One region of the Photobacterium sagamiensis genome, then DNA from elsewhere that is predicted to be linked to it. Evidence: predicted binding sites of a transcription regulator. Region 1 holds the regulator's gene; the other holds the start of a gene.
What was found. Region 1 encodes PurR, which represses purine synthesis genes. Its sites were predicted from a motif close to TNANGNAAACGTTTNCNTNA; they were not measured.
Positions count from the first base shown of each region.

Region 1 (9,245 bases):
ACGCTTTCGCCAGGCTTAGCAGCTCAGCAAAACTTTGCGGTGGGTTATTCAGCGTCTGTTTATCATGAATGAAAACGAGCTGTCCGACCCCCCAGGGGGCTTCTAATCCTTCCGTTGGTTCGGTGAAATCTTCGAAAACCGGCAGACGCTGATCAACATATTGCCAGTTAGGAAGTTGCTCGACAAAAGGCCCGAACAATAACTCTCCTTGTTTCATTGAACGGAAGTTCTCGCCATTGATCCAAACCAGGTCGACACTGCCGTCGCTGTTTTTACCGGCCGTCTTTTCAGCCAGTAGTCGTTGGGTGGTTTCTGCGATATCAGCCACTTTCACATGTTTAAGTGTGACGTTGTAACGCTGCTTAAGTTGCTTCGCTGACCAACGCAGGTAGTCGTTAATTTCCTGACTGCCGCCCCAGGCATTAAAATAGACCGTTTGCCCGCTCGCTTTACTTTCAATAAGCTGCCATTGCTCAGACTGCTGAGTTGAAGCTTGTTCTGCATTTACCAAACAAGAGGCTAGCGATAGTGCCAGCCCCATAACTAGTTTTTTCATTGAATGTCCTTATTCTCGTTTAATACTGCCGCTGATTTTATATTTGCTGTTTCTTCTAAGTTGATTGTTTGTGCTTTTATATTTTCTGACTGGTTTTTGTCCGAGGCTTTTTCGTGCCGCATCCAGGTGTGATACTTTTTCACCCAAGCCAATAGCACCTGTGGTGCATTCGCTTGTTTCCAGACACCTGCCGTATACTTATTGGCTTCACTCATGGTCGGGTAGGGATGAACCGTTCCCAGTATTTTATTCAGCCCCAACCCATGACGCATGGCTAAGGTAAATTCAGCGAGTAGCTCACCGGCATTATTGCCGACAATTGTTGCACCGAGAATTTTATCTTTACCTTTCGGGGTGATCACTTTGATAAAACCGTAATCTTCGCCGTCTGTGATCGCCCGGTCAAGATCGTCGATACCATAAGTAACAACTTGATAGTTAATACCTTTGTTTTGCGCTTCTTTTTCGTTAATACCGACTCTGGCAACTTCGGGTGAGGTGTAAGTCGCCGCGGGCAATACGGAATAATCGGCTTTAAATTTCTTAAACTGGCCAAACAGGCCGTTGACTGCGGCATACCATGCTTGGTGTGCTGCTGCGTGGGTTAACTGAAAAGGCCCCGACACATCACCGACGGCAAAAATATTAGGATATTTGGTTTGCAGGTAATCGTTCACCTCAACGGTGCCACGTTCTGTTGTCGTAATACCGAGCTGTTCAAGACCAAAACCCTGAACATTTGCCACGCGACCAAGGGCGAGCATAACGGCATCAAATTCAATAATGACTTGTTCACCGTTGTTTTCCAGATAAGCGCGTTGAACATGTGTGTCATCGTCTTGCGTGAGACCTTTTTCAGAAACTGACTCGAAGCGTATCGCTTTATGGGCAAGTCTGATGTCAACTCCATCTTTGATCATGCTTGCTTTGACTAAAAGTGAGGCGTCGTTATCTTCGCGAATGAGTAGTTGCTCCGCCATTTCGACTAAGATTACCCGGCTACCTAAACGACTGAAGCTCTGCGCGAGTTCACAACCAATCGGGCCCCCGCCAAGTACTAGCAAGCGTTTTGGCTGCTCTTTAAGCGACCAGATTGTATCAGACGTTAAGTAATTAACATCTTGCAGTCCTGGAATATTAGGGACTAATGGACGGGCACCTGTTGCGATAACAATGTTACGGGTGGTGATGCGCTTGCCATTCACTTCCACTTCCCATGGGGAAAGGATTTGTGCTTCGCCTTTGACACAGTTAACCCCTAGCTTGGAGTAACGTTCGACCGAGTCGTGGGGTTCGATTTTAGCAATAACGTTATGAATACGTGCCATCACCTGTTCAAAATTGACCTGTGGCTTATCCGTTGTGATACCAAATTCATGGGCACGGGAAATTTCAGCCATGGAGTGTGCAGCGCGGATAATCGCTTTTGATGGTACACACCCGGTATTGAGGCAGTCCCCCCCCATTTGATGTTTCTCGATAAGGGTTACTTCGGCTTTAACGGCTGCGGCAATATACGAGCTCACTAAGCCGCCGGCACCCGCACCGATAACCACCATATTCTGATCAAACTGATCAGGGCGCTGCCAGTCAGCATATACGCGACGTTGGGTAATGATGTTCATGATGAACTTAGCAATGAGAGGGAAAATTCCCAGCAGTGCAAGAGAGGCCAATACAGGCGCTGAAATAATACCGCTCAATGTTTCAATTTCACCTAACTGCATACCTGCGTTGAGATACACCACGGTACCTGCCAGCATACCTAACTGACTCACAACGTAGAACATACGGGTATTCAGCGGGGTTAAACCCATTAACAGGTTTACCACAAAGAATGGGAACACGGGAATTAAACGCAGGGTGAACAGGTAGAAAGCCCCGTCTTTTTCGATACCGGCATTAATCGGAGCAATACGATTACCGAATTTAGCTTGTACCCAGTCACGTAGAATAAAGCGGCTGAATAAAAATGCTAACGTTGCGCCAATAGAACTGGCAAAAGACACCAGTACTAAGCTCCACCAGAAACCAAATAATGCAGCACCTAACAGCGTCATGATGGCGGCACCGGGCAATGACAGAGCCGTTACAATCACATAAACGGCAAAGTACACCAGACTAGACAAGAAAGGTTGTTCGGCAATGGTGTCTTTTAATGCTAGTTGCTGAGCCTTAGCTTGTTCCAGGGTGAAGTATTGCCCCAGATCAAACGCGAACCAGAGCCCAATCAGGGTGATAATTGTAACGAGGAGCAGGAGTTTTTTTCTATCCATGATGACACCTCTGCTATTTAGTTTGTGATTCAGCTGCTGATGAATCCTTCTCATCGTCAACTTGTATAGGTAAAGAACATAGCTCTTGACTAGGAACATCAAGCGCCGTATTAAATTTAGCGGATAAGTTCTGGAATGCCGCTAACGCCGTCAGCTCAACAATACTATCTTCATCAAACCACTTTTTAAGATTGGCGATCATTTCTTCGCTAACGCGCTGGCCTGTGATCGTCATCGCTTCCACATAGGTTAAAACAATCTGTTCTTGCTCTGTGAATAATTCGCTTTGCTGCCAGTGGGCAAGGGCTGTAATTTTTTCGACAGAGTTGCAGCGTTCGGCGAGTTTCATGCCGTTGGCATCAACGCAGAAGGCACAGTCGTTAAGCTGTGATACGCGTACACCAACTAAAGAGCGGATCACGGGAGAGATAGGTGATGACTTACGATCGAGAAAACCAAAGAAACCCGCAACTAGCCAGAACAGTGCCGGACGTCTTCCCCACAGCAGGGCGGGGTTTAAGACTTCCCCATAATGGCGTTTTTGAAGCCAAAGTAATGGTTTAATAGAAAAGGAATAACGAGGCTTGGTTGAAATACGCACTTTGGATCCTTATTGCTGTAGTTGTTCTGGCATAACTCAATGCTATACCAACGCAGCAACAAAGACCGGGCTAAGGGTATGAATATTTCAGGAATTTATGAAATATATCTTTTAATTCGATTAGTTGATGGTTATTTCAACACTTTGAATCTCAACTTGCTGTGCAACCCGCGAATCAGGTTGTTCTGTGGCTAGCAAATAACCGCAGGCCACCACAGGAAGTAAAGCTAACAACATGGTTTTACCAATATGGTAATTACGGTACCAATATTTTTTAGCTCTTATTTTAAGGATTAAGCCCCAAAACAGCATTAAAAGGTTAAATGCACCAATGATGGTAAGAGTGTCATACAGCAGATCTAACGGTGCAAACTGGTTGTAAACAAAAAACATCGCCATTAACGGTGGTAGCAAACTGATAAAGATCAAACTGCGAAGTAGCTTTGGCCACTTATAAAATTTGTCTCTAAATATGTGATCTGTTTGACCCGGGAAAGGCTTGGAGCAGAACATAGCAACCTCTCAGTAAATAATGCTCGCATGATTTTACAAACCTTCATATTAATTGAAAGCTTATTGATGCATTTATGAGCAGCTTTGTGAGAGGGTTCAATATTTGACATAGCCTGACATAAGGTAATACGAGCTTTTATGCATAGTCTGCTGGAGAAGCAGAGACAGAGAGATCTGTGAGGTAAAAAAAGAGGCGTGATGCGCCTCTTTCATGGTTGATCAATTGATTATGGTAACGCAGACAACAACTCGGTACGTCGCTGTTCAGTGATAACAGACCAATGTTTACCACTGATCGCACCTTCCAATGCCCATAACAACTCGACATTTAATGATTCTTGATGCGTTTGCTGTAAAGCTTTGTAGGCATCAAGTGCGCCAAGATCAAAAAGTTGTTCTATGGTATCAATGCCTGCTTTCTTTAACATTCGTTCATTGGCTAAACGTAAGTTCGGAAGGTCTTTGATACGATTAGGACCGGTGTTGCTTTTGGTCTTTTTATCTTGTTGGGCTGCCGCTAGAGAGCGTTTTGCCTGGCAGAGAATTTTACTTGGGTCATTCCACCATTGGTCAGGAATAGCATAATGCTTGGTGACAACCGGAAATCCGCGCTTCTTGTACACGTATGGTTCAAGGCCGGCTTGCTTAAATTCTTGTTCATTATCGGCATTTGCACGCAAGTGTAGTTTATCGTTCACTACGAGAGCGAACATAGTTTCACCGGCGAAAATACCAAAACCGCCAAACATCGAGCGTGACTTAATGCACTCTAAACAGTCAAATAATTTTAATGTGTCTTTTAGTACTGGTTTATCCATGCTTCTTCTCGGTGAAAAATACTTTGAGTCACCTAACATCGGAGCGAGGAAATCAGATTAGCAAGTTGCCGAATAGTTTTGTCAAATGTGTGTAAAAATTTGACCGTATCCGAGCAAAAATCCATCGGTAACCCCGCTACCATAAGTTAAGTTAGTTATAAAAAACCACTTTCTTTTAGGCCGGAAGCTTTGCGTCCCACTCTTTCGGGTGGTTTGCCTTGTTCGTGACTTAATAAAGTTTATCGTAGATAAGGTATTTGTTCTTACTCTAAGCTATTGGAAATGTGATACTGCTTCCAGTTATTTGCTTTTTTATATGTTTTACGCCGCTGTTAAATTGAATTGAGCATTTTTTCTGATGATATATTCGTGTCTAAAAAAGCCGACAAGTGATGACTTGTCGGCTTCTTGTTGTACGCAGTGGGATCAGTTTAAGTCTTTGACAGATTTCCGAATCACTAATTCAGGTGCCATTTCAAACACACGTCGGGCATGATCCTTATCTTTCACGCGTTCCATCAGAATTTCGACTGCCGTCTTACCTAAACGACGTTTAGGCTGGTGGATAGTGGTCAACGGTGGTGAGAAGTATGGTGCTAGCTCAATGTTGTCGTAACCGATGATAGAAATATCGCCAGGTACGCGGATACCTGCCTGCTCAAAAGTACTGATCAATGCCATTGCCATAATGTCGTTGAAACAAAAGATGGCAGTAGGGCGCTCGTCCATTGCAATGTACTGGTTAGCAGCTGCAACAGCAGACTCACATTCAAAATCCCCTTCAAGAATCCAATCATCATTCACGACCAGATTGGCTTCTGCCATTGCTTTTTTGAAACCTTTTAAACGCTCACGGCAGGTGACTTTCTCAACATGACCTGACAGACAGCCAATTTTAGCATGGCCGTGTTCAATAAAATGCTTGGTAGCAATGTAACCACCAAATTCAGCGTTATCCTGGATCTTATCTGTATGCGGGCTTTCCGGGCCCCAGTCCATGATCACCATTGGCAGATCACTTTTACGTTCAAGTAGGTCAAGTAGCTCTTGGTCGATATCCGAGCACATCACAAGCAATCCATCAACACGCTTTTCAGCTAGCATGCGCAGGTAATCACGTTGCTTAGATAAGTTACCTTCGGTGTTACAAAGGATCAGGGTGTAGCCATCCTTGTAACAATACTCTTCAACACCGTGAATGACTTCGGCAAAAAACGGGTTGGTTGATTTGGTTACCAACATACCAATGGTGCGAGTCGTATTACATTTGAGGCTTCGTGCTACCGCACTGGGTGCGTAGTTGAGTTCATCAACGGCGGCCAGTACTTTTTTCTGTGTTGCTTCTGCCACGAAGCGGGTTTTGTTGATCACGTGAGAAACTGTTGTGGTCGACACACCAGCCATACGTGCAACATCTTTAATCGTTGCCATATTTATTCTTCTAATAATTGTAGGTCAGAGGTCTGATCCGACCAATTCTTAACTGATACCAAATTGAGTAACTACGCAACCGTTAATTACCTATTTATTCAATTTGGTACGATTGATATTTCACAAAGTATAAAACGTCAAAAAGCCGCTTCTCTAACGAGCGGCTTGGTATTAATGCTAGCCCCAAAAGGCGTTTCACTGTGTAATCGCTTGCGTTCACATTTTACTGAGTGTAGCGCACAGTGCAACGTTTCTGTATACCAAGAGGAAATTACTTGATAGACATCAACAATCTTTATGCAACTTCAGTAAACTAGGTTCATAATAATGCATGGATAAATGCTTTTTAAAGTCTTTAATGAGAGATTTTGGCTAGGCTTTTCAGGTCAGTAACGACGACATAGTTGGTTGGTCCCTTGTTTGTTTAGGTCGTTATTGCGGACTCTGGCGGAAACGCTTGATCAGGATCATCGTAACACTTGGGCTCGCTTGATGTGTCGGAAATTCGTGTGATAATTGTCATATTAACGACGATGATATTGGGTCAAATTTATGTCCGGTGATAATAAAAGTGGTGTTCGCTTTGCTTACATTGCGAGCTTTCTTACGCCTTTAACTTTAATGATTTCAGGCATTGTTGCGGTTATATATTCCGCTTACCAGTTGAATAAAGGCACTGATGAACTGACTTACAGTCATTACTACACCATTATTCGCACCTTCTTCTTGTTCTTTACTTTCTTTGTGGTGCTGGGTGTAACTGCAGCGACTACTACAGGAATGGTTGCTGGCGCTGAGTATTGGGTACACAGCGATTTTCTGGATAAGGCTCTTCACGTCATTCCGGTTGTTGGCCTTATCATTGCTGCTCTGGCAATTGTGAAATGGTTTGTAAAACATATCCAAGGGATGAAGTTACTTAGCCAGAATAAAGCTATTGAGCTTTAATTACCAATGAGCAGCTCGAAGTCCATGTCAGCAAATTTAGATTAAAATTAATATTGAGCAGGCTGCTTGGAGTAATAGCGATGGTAACAGCGCTAACTGGCCCCACCAAAGAGCAGGGGCATCAGATTTCCCGAACTGCGAGACGAAACAAACGGTTAAGTATGCATGAAGGGATTGCCCCCTGGTGTGATTGTTGTGTTTGCGAAGCCGAGCCCTACTGGGCCGATGTGGCCAAGGAGATGGGAATTAATCTGAGCGATTATGAAGATGATTGCTAATCCAACTTCACCGCGGCACACTTGCCGCGGTGAGTCACTTTAACCAATCTTTGCTATTACTGAATAGTCTCGATTAAATTATTTAGTTCATCAACCAATTGCTCTGTTTTGGGATCCTGGGCTTTCATTGCCGCGAAGGTATCTTGCTGGAGCTTTTCCTGCATACCCATTAGGTCTTTGTCGGCCATGATAGCCTGGCGTTGTTCCGCCATTGTTTGTTTGGCCGCTGTAAACTCTTTAATTAGCTCACTGCGCTTTTCTTCGCTAAGGGAAGTATCCTGAACTTGCTCTTGGATCTCTTGTGCTTTAGCTATGAACTCTTCAGGCGCATAGCCGATTTCATCTGCTTTTTGCTGAAACTTGCTCTCTAACTGCTTAGATTGTTCTGCCAAGTCTGGGTTAGCTTGCAGGGTTTGCTGCCTGATGCTGGTGAGATCCCGCTGGATTGAATTAATGCGGTTTACTGTATCTCGTTGTGCAACTATTGAATCAGCGGCTATGCCACTGGCATTAACTTGAGGAGCCAGCAATATCATAGATAAAAATACCAGAGGCAAAGACATTTTAACAAACCAGCTCTTCATCGATGGAGAGGGCTTTACTAGCGTATTGAGTTTATGCATCGCAGATATCTCTTTGTTATCAGTGTTGTTTAAATCTATAAAAGTCACGAGCAGGTAATGTCAGGGTATTGTCATGAAAGCTGTTCGTTTGCTGAACCGATATAACAAGCAGGGAGTGGGGATAGATAATTAATGGAATTGGTATGAAGAAAAAAAGCCGGCATTTAATGCCGGCAACTAGAGATAGTGTGGTTCAGTATTTATGATGACCGATTAGATTATTATTCTTCTCCGGCAAGGAATGCCGAGTCTAATTTACAAAATGCAACAAGCAGATCAACAGCTGCGGTATAGAAGCCAAAGTTATCGCGTGATTTACATGCTTGGGCAAAGATTGGCAGCCAGTTCAATAGCATGTTGTTCACGAATGACAACTGCGCCTGCATCACTTCTTCTCGCTTTTCTTCGTCTTTTTGATGGTTAGCCAGGATAATCAGGTTGCCCATGAAATCCAGCTCAACAGCAATGTGGTCAGCGGGTTCATTGAATTCTTTATGTTGAGCAATGTTGTACTGCTCCATTAGCTTGTTCATGTCTTGTGCCGGCTTGTCATTCAGCAGGCCGCTTTCACCGACATACATAGAGGCATATGGCAGGGCACCAGACTTTGGTGTACTCAGGAATAAGCCACAAAAATCTGCTGCCAGCTCAAGCTGTGCATCTTCACGCACCTTTAAGCGATTAATTGCCTCGCGGAATGACTCGACAGGCTGTTTAAGCTCTGGTGTCATACCAAGACCAGACAAGAAGGTGAACATCTCGTCACCGTGATATTCCACTAAATCTTCCGTCGTCAACTCACGAGCTAATAGTGAAGACATCCACCAGTAAATTTCAGCACGTTGTTCGTTGAAAGCAATAAATTCTTGCATGATCACTGTCACTCCAGACACTTAAAAACATATTCACATAAAACATAATGTTGCTAATGATTATATGTGAATAGGTTCTATTTTTGGGGAAAGAAAGGCAATGTTGTTACTCACATCGCCTATAAATTTATCAATAGCCTGCAACTGCAGGCTATTGATGTCTTTTCGAATAAAGCGAATTACGCTAAATCCATCGCCGGGAAGAGCGGGTTGATATCAGTAACTTCTTCCGGGCCATTGAAACCCGTTACTGCAGGTACTTTACCCGTATATTTCTCGATCTCTACCTGGGCAGAAGCAGCAGATGTTGCCTGAGCCAGTTTTGATGA
Region 1 is NZ_JAKJSP010000047.1:5,088-14,332, reverse strand. Features, by position in the region: gene L4D76_RS20785 (ABC transporter substrate-binding protein) at 1-556, opposite strand, end outside; gene L4D76_RS20780 (dihydrolipoyl dehydrogenase family protein) at 553-2,832, opposite strand; gene L4D76_RS20775 (carboxymuconolactone decarboxylase family protein) at 2,846-3,433, opposite strand; gene L4D76_RS20770 (hypothetical protein) at 3,554-3,946, opposite strand; gene L4D76_RS20765 (TfoX/Sxy family DNA transformation protein) at 4,174-4,764, opposite strand; cyclic di-GMP riboswitch class I at 4,888-4,992, opposite strand; gene purR (HTH-type transcriptional repressor PurR) at 5,191-6,195, opposite strand; gene L4D76_RS20755 (hypothetical protein) at 6,748-7,143, shown strand; gene L4D76_RS20750 (hypothetical protein) at 7,224-7,421, shown strand; gene L4D76_RS20745 (hypothetical protein) at 7,478-8,044, opposite strand; gene torD (molecular chaperone TorD) at 8,266-8,916, opposite strand; gene torA (trimethylamine-N-oxide reductase TorA) at 9,096-9,245, opposite strand, start outside.

Region 2 (9,245 bases), on a different contig from region 1:
GATTGAATGGATGATCCGACGATTTTTAAAGTGCCATATCAAGGATGAAATATGGAAATGAATATTCCCAAGATGAAGGGAACGGTCTGTGCTGCAAAAGTATTAGCTGTTCTCGTTGTGAGTTGTTTGATCAGACATATCGATACTTTTACCGTCATATTTGACGATAATCCGGTAAGTATCGTCCCCAGTTTTATTGCCGCGCTGGTGTTGTTTTCTGGGCTTGGCGCCTTTGCCGGGTTACTTCAAGGCTACAAGTGGGGGTTTATCCCACTCTATTTTTTCATTCCGGCGGCAACCCTGTTTTTTGATATGAGCCTGCTCCCGTTTTTACCCGATCTGATCCTACCGGCATTTCGTAGTCTTGTTGTTTTAGCCATTAATAGTACGGTGTTGCTGTATGCCGTGTTTTTACTACTGAAAATGATGGACTCTAATGTGATTCTATATCCGGCAGATCAACTCTCTTTGAACCGCTACTCAAAGTTATAAAGACTGAAAAGTCTTAATAGCGCTTAATTTAATCGGTCAGATCGGTGATAATAAAAAAACAGTAAATCAGGTGGCTAGAATAGTATCGAGGTACTAACTGGCAAACCTCTGCTCAGCAAAGGACGATGAAAAATGAAAAAAATTGAAGCCATTATAAAGCCATTTAAGCTTGATGATGTTCGCGAAGCTTTGGCTGAAGTCGGTATCACAGGTATGACGGTATCTGAAGTGAAAGGATTTGGTCGCCAAAAAGGCCACACTGAATTGTACCGTGGTGCTGAATACATGGTCGACTTTCTGCCAAAAGTTAAAATTGAAATCGTAGTGACAGATGAAGTTGCCGAACAATGTATCGATACGATTATCGAAACCGCCCAAACAGGTAAGATTGGTGACGGTAAAATCTTCATGTTTGATGTTGAGCGTGTAGTTCGCATACGAACAGGCGAAGAAGACGAAGACGCTATCTAAATCACTTTAATCTCTTCGTTATTTCGCTCAATAGCTGTATCGGAAGTGCTCACTTATGCTTATAAGCTCCGCGCTTCCTCTTTGCTCTTGAGCTAAATTCCTTCGAGCTAAAATCGATTGTGCTTCGTTTATGGAAACCGAATACAAAAAAGGAAGTGCATTGCACTTCCTTTTTTAATGGGGTTATTGCTACTGGCTGGTTACAGCGTTGGCTTTATAACGACTGGGTTTATGGTTCATAGCCAGAACCAGGTTCAGTACGATGGCACCCAGTACAGATAAGATCAAAATCTCCGGTGTCACGAAGAAGAAAGAACAAATCAGAATACCAATGTCGATGCACATCTGCATTTTGCCCGCCGCGATGCCAAATTTCTCCTGGCAATAGAGAACCAGTACGTTGAATCCACCGAGGCTGGTGCGGTGACGAAAGAGAATTAGCATCCCAAGGCCCATCAGTAACCCACCGATGACAGCACAGTAAATGGGATCAAGTCGGCTAATTTCCAGCACATGGTGGAGATTGTCGGTGATGATCGAGACTAACCCTCCGGAAATAATGCTTGTGATAGCAAATGATCTGCCCATGCGGAACCAGGCCATCAGGTAAAACGGGGTATTCATCAGAAAGTACAGCTTACCGAAAGACACATCAACAAATTGGCTGAGTAATAGCGCCAGTCCCGTTGTTCCTCCGGTCAGCAAGTCAGCTTGCTGGAGAAAAAAAACGCCCTGCGCGACGATAAAGGCGCCGGTAAGGATGGCAATGATATTTTCATTCAAAGAATGCTTGTTACCGCTCAAAAGAAAACTCCTTATGTTTATGAATGCAATGATAATAGCGTTCAGGTTTATAAAGAAGCTCGGGCGGTAAAGGTATAAAACGCACATGTAAATATAATTGTACGGCTTTGTAAAACGTTTTTTTTGAGTTTTTCTTGATATTGCTCTGTTAGAGTGACTAACGGTAAGCTGGTATTGAATAAAGATGAAAAATATTCATATCTGCATCGAAAATAAACATGAAGAAATTGTAATAAAAAGTTATTTTAGGGGTATCTGATTTAGATCAATTTCTGTAAAATACAGCGTTAATTACGGGTAGGACGAGAACGTTTGCGTCCCCGTGGGGCCTAGCTTTGCGAATTTCGTTTTTACCAACAACTTGTGGTTATTTTAGTCAGGAGAGACAGATGCTAAAGCGCGATATGAATATTGCCGACTATGACGCGGAACTTTTTGCAGCAATTCAGGAAGAAACTGCACGTCAGGAAGAGCACATCGAGTTGATTGCTTCTGAAAACTACACGAGCCCACGTGTAATGGAAGCACAAGGCTCTCAGTTGACTAACAAATATGCTGAAGGCTACCCAGGCAAACGCTATTACGGCGGTTGTGAATATGTCGATAAAGCCGAGCAACTGGCCATTGACCGCGCATGTCAGCTGTTTGGTGCTGAGTATGCTAACGTTCAGCCTCACTCGGGCTCTCAGGCGAACAACGCCGTTTACATGGCATTACTAAATCCAGGTGATACCGTTCTAGGTATGAGCCTGGCACACGGCGGTCACTTAACTCACGGTTCTCCGGTAAACTTCTCAGGAAAGCTTTACAACATTATTCCTTACGGTATCGATGAGAATGGTCAGATTGATTACGAAGAGATGGAAGCTCTTGCTTTAGAGCACAAGCCGAAGATGATCATCGGTGGTTTTTCTGCGTATTCTCAAGTTGTTGACTGGAAACGCATGCGTGAAATCGCAGATAAAGTTGACGCCTACTTCTTCGTTGATATGGCCCACGTTGCAGGCCTTATCGCTGCCGGTGTTTATCCTAACCCGGTGCCACATGCACATGTGGTAACAACGACGACGCATAAAACACTGGCCGGCCCACGTGGCGGTCTGATCCTTTCTAATGAAGGTGAAGATCTTTATAAGAAACTGAATTCAGCAGTATTCCCAGGTGGTCAGGGTGGCCCTCTGATGCACGTTATCGCAGCAAAAGCCGTCGCGTTTAAAGAAGCGATGGAACCTGAATTTAAGGTTTACCAGCAGCACGTTGTTGAGAATGCAAAAGTCATGGTGGGTGAGTTCCTTGAGCGTGGCTATAACATCGTTTCTGGCGGTACTGAAAACCACCTGTTCCTTGTTGATCTCATCGACAAAGGCATAACAGGTAAAGAGGCGGATGCAGCATTAGGTGCGGCGAATATTACGGTGAACAAAAACAGTGTACCGAATGATCCTCGCAGCCCGTTTGTTACTTCTGGTATCCGTATTGGTACGCCATCAATCACGCGTCGTGGTTTTACCGCAGAAGACACCAAGCAGCTTGCTGGCTGGATCTGTGATGTACTGGATAACATTGATAAGCCTGAAGTGATTGAAGCGACGAAAGCGAAAGTACTAGAAATCTGTAAGCGTCTGCCCGTCTACTCTTAATCGTGTGGCGAGGACGCTTTGCTCCTAGAATCTAGTACCTAGTACCTAGTACCTAGAACCTAGAACCTAGAACCTAGTACCTAGTACCTAGTACCTAGTACCTAGTACCTAGTAACGCATAACGTTGGATCTGGGAAAACGGCACCGTTATGGTGCCGTTTTTGTTTTCTGGGGGGGATAGGGCCATTCGAAACATCTTATAGCGATTGGTATTAACAGTGATCAGAAAATATAGGCGATACCGAGAGAGCCGGAGTGGGAAACGGATCTTTCGAGAATAGGGCTGCTCGCAATGTCCCCCTCTAAATTACTGTATCGGATACCGGCGGTGATCCTAATGTGTTGCGATAGCATGAAATGCCCATTCATACCGATGAAATACTGGCCATCCCACCCCGCATCAAATTCTGCTAACCCAGATCGAACCGACTCCGCTTCTGATACGCCATACAAGTGGTTATTGATTTTATCGCTGTTGTACGCCAAACCAATTTCAGGAGTAACGCTCCATCTATTCGCTCGAATGGGGAGTCGCCATGCTGCTTCTGCATACAGCCCGTTGTGTTGATTTCCTATATCGGTACCCGCACCAATCTCGAATATCCCAACGGGCGTTATTTGCTGATAACTCACGCCAGCAAGTACAGAACTCTCACGTTCATCAAGCTGCTGAATTTGCAGGTTATCTGAATCTGAGGGTTTTAACGTTCTGGGATCATAGCGCACGCGGAAAATAATATTTTGTGGTGTACCAGCCGGAAATAACCGTGCTCCGGCTGAAAAGCCGCGGAGAAAAACATGCTCACCTTCATAGCCAACCAAAGGGATCACAACCTGGTTAGAATCGGTGTCTTTATACACTGCCGGGGAATACGATGTGATTGCGCCGAGTGACCATTGTCCAGCAATGGCGCTGCTGCTAAATAACGCCGTTGAAATGATCACCCCGATTACTGACTTATTCATCATACTTACTTACACAGAGAAATATTTACGGGGTATTGTACGGTATAGTGGGTTTATTATTCATTAACTAAATGAGTAAATGTGAGTGAAAGTTAATAAATGGTCACGGTCAATAATGATTCCCGAGCCGGTGATTGTATTTTTGTAACCGGATAACCATGAAAAAACACGGTTATACTCTCTTTCCGGCATGGAAATGGGTTACACTGAGTCGACGAAAATTAGGAGGCATGATGCATTGTCCTTTTTGTGGTGCAAATGACACCAAAGTAATCGATTCCCGTCTGGTTGCAGATGGCCATCAAGTCCGCCGTCGTCGTCAATGTTTAGCTTGTAATGAACGTTATACAACGTTTGAAATGGCTGAGTTGGTGATGCCAAGGGTGATAAAAACTAATGGTAATCGTGAACCGTTTAACGAAGATAAACTTCGTGGCGGTATTCAACGCGCGTTAGAAAAACGTCCGGTGAGCGCAGATGATATTGAACGTGCTATTAACACCATTAAATCCCAGTTACGCGCCACGGGTGAACGCGAAGTACCGTCTGATATGATCGGTAACTTAGTGATGGAAGCGTTAAAAGAGCTGGATAAAGTTGCTTATATTCGCTTTGCTTCGGTCTATCGTAGTTTTGAAGATATTCGTGAATTTGGTGAAGAAATCGCCAAGTTAGAAAAATAAAAGTGATTGTTTAGCTCATTGTGTAATGAGTAACGGTGAGCTATTCCACGACCTCTAAGCTGAATGAATGCAAAGTCAGATGTTCTCTCCTATTGATCATGCCATGATGCTACGTGCTATAAAACTGGCAAAACGTGGCCGCTTCACTACAGCCCCGAATCCAAATGTCGGCTGTGTCATCGCTCAGGGTACGACCATTGTTGGTGAAGGCTACCACTATCAGGCCGGGCAACCCCATGCCGAAGTGTTTGCTCTGCGTGCTGCTGGCGATCATGCCGAAGGTGCGACCGCCTATGTGACGCTAGAGCCTTGCTCTCATTTTGGTCGCACCCCTCCTTGCGCCCAGGCGCTGATTAACGCCAAAGTCTCTCGTGTTGTTTGCGCGATGGTTGATCCCAATCCGCAAGTTGGTGGGCGGGGGATTGAAATGCTGCAAGACGCCGGCATTGAGGTTCAGACGGGCTTGCTGGAAGTCGATGCACAAGCATTGAATGCAGGTTTTATTAAGCGAATGAAAACCGGCTTGCCTTATGTACAGCTAAAATTAGCATCAAGTCTTGATGGTTGTACTGCATTGGCCAATGGCGAAAGCAAGTGGATTACCAGCCCGCAGGCCCGTGCTGATGTACAACGTTTCCGCGCTTGCGCCGGGGCGATTTTATCGACCAGTGCGACGGTACTGGCTGATGATCCGTCATTGAATGTGCGGTGGGATGAACTGGGTGAGCAGATCCAGACCGAATACCCACAACAGTCACTGCGCCAGCCATCGAGGGTGATTATCGATAGCCAGAATCGTGTGACCCCTGAGCATCAGTTATTCAGTTTACCGGGGCACTCTTATCTGGCGCGGGCAGAGGCCGGGCTGGAAGTATGGCCTGATTCAGTGACTCAATTGCTCATTCCCTGTCAGCCTGATTCTGAACAGTTGGATCTGTCACGGCTAATGGCTGAGCTGGTAAAGCAAGATATTAACCATATCTGGGTGGAAGCGGGGGCCGGATTGGCTGGTGCGTTACTGTCTGCAGGATTGGTTGATGAGCTGATCATTTACCAGGCACCTAAACTGATGGGTAGCGATAGCCGCGGGTTAATTGATTTACAAGGGCTGACTGCGATGTCTCAAGTACCTCAACTTGAGATAACCGACGTTCGCATGGTGGGCTCTGATTTACGTATTATTGCTCGCGTTTAACGCGTAGAGCGAATCAAGGAATTTTTAGATATGTTTACTGGCATTATTGAAGCTGTAGGCACCATTACTGCGCTGACGCCAAAAGGCGCAGACATTTCTGTTACGGTTGATTCAGGCAAGCTTGATCTATCAGATGTCAAACTGGGTGACAGTATTGCAACCAATGGCGTTTGCCTGACGGTGGTTGAACTGACCGGCAAAGGGTATGTGGCTGATTTATCCCTAGAGACATTGAAGCGAACAGCGTTTACTGATTATAAGTCTGGTCAGAAAGTGAACCTGGAAAAAGCCATGTTGCCAACGACCCGCTTTGGTGGTCACATGGTCTCTGGTCATGTAGATGAAGTCGGTGAAATTATTGAGCGTACCCACACTGGCCGTGCGATTGAGTTTTGGCTAAAAGCCCCTGACCATCTGGCTAAGTACATTTCTGAAAAAGGATCCGTGTCTATTGATGGTATCAGCCTGACGGTAAATGCAATTCGTGGCAATGAGTTTAAATTGACTATCGTACCGCATACTGCCGCAGAGACAACAATGGAGTCATTCCAGGCGGGCCGTAAAGTGAATTTAGAAGTGGATGTGATTGCCCGCTATTTAGAGCGTTTGATGTTAGGTGAAAAAGCAGCTGATAAAAAATCAGAAGTGACCATGGACTTATTAGCTAAAACTGGGTTTTTAGGATAAAGGTTAGAATAAGGGTATTGTTATGGCTTTAAGCAGTGCAAAAGAAATTATCGATGATATTCGTCAGGGTAAGATGGTTATCTTAATGGATGATGAAGATCGTGAAAATGAAGGCGATCTGATCATTGCTGCCGAAAAAATCAGCCCTGAAGCGATTAACTTTATGGCGATGCATGGCCGTGGACTGATTTGTTTAACACTAACCCATGCACGTTGTAAGCAGCTGAACCTGCCATTGATGGTACAAGATAATACCGAGCAGTTCAGCACCAACTTTACTATTTCGATTGAAGCGGCAGAGGGTGTTACAACCGGTATTTCTGCTGCCGATCGCGCACGTACCGTACAGGCGGCAGTAGCACCGAATGCAAGCTTTGCTGATATTGTGATGCCGGGCCATATTTTTCCGTTGATGGCACAGGAAGGTGGGGTATTAACTCGCGCCGGCCATACCGAAGCAGGCTGTGATATTGCACGTTTAGCCGGTTTGGAACCATCCAGCGTGATCGTTGAGATCCTTAACGAAGATGGCACCATGGCTCGTCGCCCGCAGCTGGAAGTGTTTGCTGAAAAGCACGACCTGAAACTGGGTACGATTGCCGATCTTATCGAGTACCGGAATAACAACGAAACCACCATTGAACGCATTGCTGAGTGTCGTTTGCCAACCGAATATGGTGAGTTCGATATGATCACCTACCGTGATACCATTGATAACGAGATCCACTATGCACTGCGTAATGGTGAAGTTAAAGATGGGCAGGACACGCTGGTGCGTGTTCACCTGCAAGATACGTTTAAAGATATTCTGCACTCGGGGGCATCTCAATGGACGTTACCTGCCGCGATGAAGCGTATTGCCGAAGAAGGTGGTGTGCTGGTGGTGCTGAGCAAGCAGGAAAGCCATGACACGATTATCACAAAGGTGAAAAATTTGTCGGCTCAGGCCAGCGGACAACCGAAAGTGAAATTGAATCCGAAGGATCAATCGCGTCAGGTCGGTGTCGGTTCGCAAATTCTGGCTGATTTAGGTGTGTCTGATATGCGCTTGTTATCATCCAGCACTCAGCGTTACCACTCATTGTCAGGTTTTGGCCTGAACATTGTTGAGTACGTTTGTGAATAATCCTTTTTAACTGGCAAAGGCCCGTTGAAGCAGGATTCGCTAATTCTATACATCCCTGTGCATAATGATTGCGGCATAGGGATATAAATTTAACTAATCGGGTGAAACCGCTGGTTGTCCGTAGCGACACTTGCATAAAGTGTGATAGACTCCCGCGGTTTCTCAAACCGGAAAGACATAGTCACAGGAAGGCCCATGAAGGTAATTGAAGGCGCCATCGCGGCACCAAACGCAAAAGTTGCTATCGTAATCGCACGCTTCAACAGCTTTATTAATGAAAGCTTACTTTCAGGTGCACTAGATGCGCTGAAACGTCAAGGTCAGGTAAGCGATGACAATATCACTGTTGTTCGTTGTCCTGGTGCTTACGAGCTACCGTTAGTTGCACAGCAGGTTGCTAAAAGCGATCGCTATGATGCTATCGTTGCTCTAGGTTCTGTGATTCGTGGTGGAACCCCCCACTTCGATTATGTTGCCGGTGAGTGTAATAAAGGTCTGGCTCAGGTCGCACTAGAGTTTAATACTCCAGTCGCGTTCGGTGTTCTGACTGTCGATTCTATCGAACAAGCCATTGAGCGTGCCGGTACCAAGGCTGGTAATAAAGGTGCAGAGGCTGCACTAAGCGCGCTTGAAATGGTTAATGTTCTGTCCCAAATTGAATCCTAATGGGGGTTAATGTGAAACCAGCCGCACGTCGTAATGCACGTCAGTTTGCTGTCCAAGCTATTTATGCTTGGCAGATCACGAAAGGTAATGTTGCTGATATTGAACAACATTTCTTAACTGATCATAAATTTGAAGAAGAAGAGCATCAAGCAGAAGCTCCTGTTCTTGCTGCACCATATACAGACGTAAGCTACTTTAGCGATCTGTTAACGGGTGTCGTACTTAACCATCAGGAATTGGATAGCAAAATGCGTCCATACCTGTCTCGTCCGCTACAAGATCTGGACCAGATGGAACTTGCGTTACTTCGCTTAGCGATGTACGAAATGGTTAAGCGTGAAGACGTTCCTTATAAAGTTGTTATCAACGAAGCAATCGAGCTAGCAAAACTATTCGGTGCAGAAGATAGCCACAAATTTGTGAATGGCGTGCTAGATAAAGCAGCACCAACACTTCGCAAAAAGAAATAATCGGAAACGACGTTATGGGGCCAGCTTTGCTGGCCTTTTTTCTGT
Region 2 is NZ_JAKJSP010000049.1:13,260-22,504, forward strand. Features, by position in the region: gene L4D76_RS21250 (hypothetical protein) at 52-492, shown strand; gene glnB (nitrogen regulatory protein P-II) at 625-963, shown strand; gene L4D76_RS21260 (YitT family protein) at 1,153-1,767, opposite strand; gene glyA (serine hydroxymethyltransferase) at 2,157-3,407, shown strand; gene L4D76_RS21270 (MipA/OmpV family protein) at 3,630-4,376, opposite strand; gene nrdR (transcriptional regulator NrdR) at 4,607-5,056, shown strand; gene ribD (bifunctional diaminohydroxyphosphoribosylaminopyrimidine deaminase/5-amino-6-(5-phosphoribosylamino)uracil reductase RibD) at 5,136-6,251, shown strand; gene L4D76_RS21285 (riboflavin synthase) at 6,282-6,938, shown strand; gene ribBA (bifunctional 3,4-dihydroxy-2-butanone-4-phosphate synthase/GTP cyclohydrolase II) at 6,961-8,064, shown strand; gene ribH (6,7-dimethyl-8-ribityllumazine synthase) at 8,260-8,730, shown strand; gene nusB (transcription antitermination factor NusB) at 8,730-9,200, shown strand.
Region 2: a site for PurR is predicted at 2,068-2,087, ahead of glyA (serine hydroxymethyltransferase). Genes of this name have one in related genera too.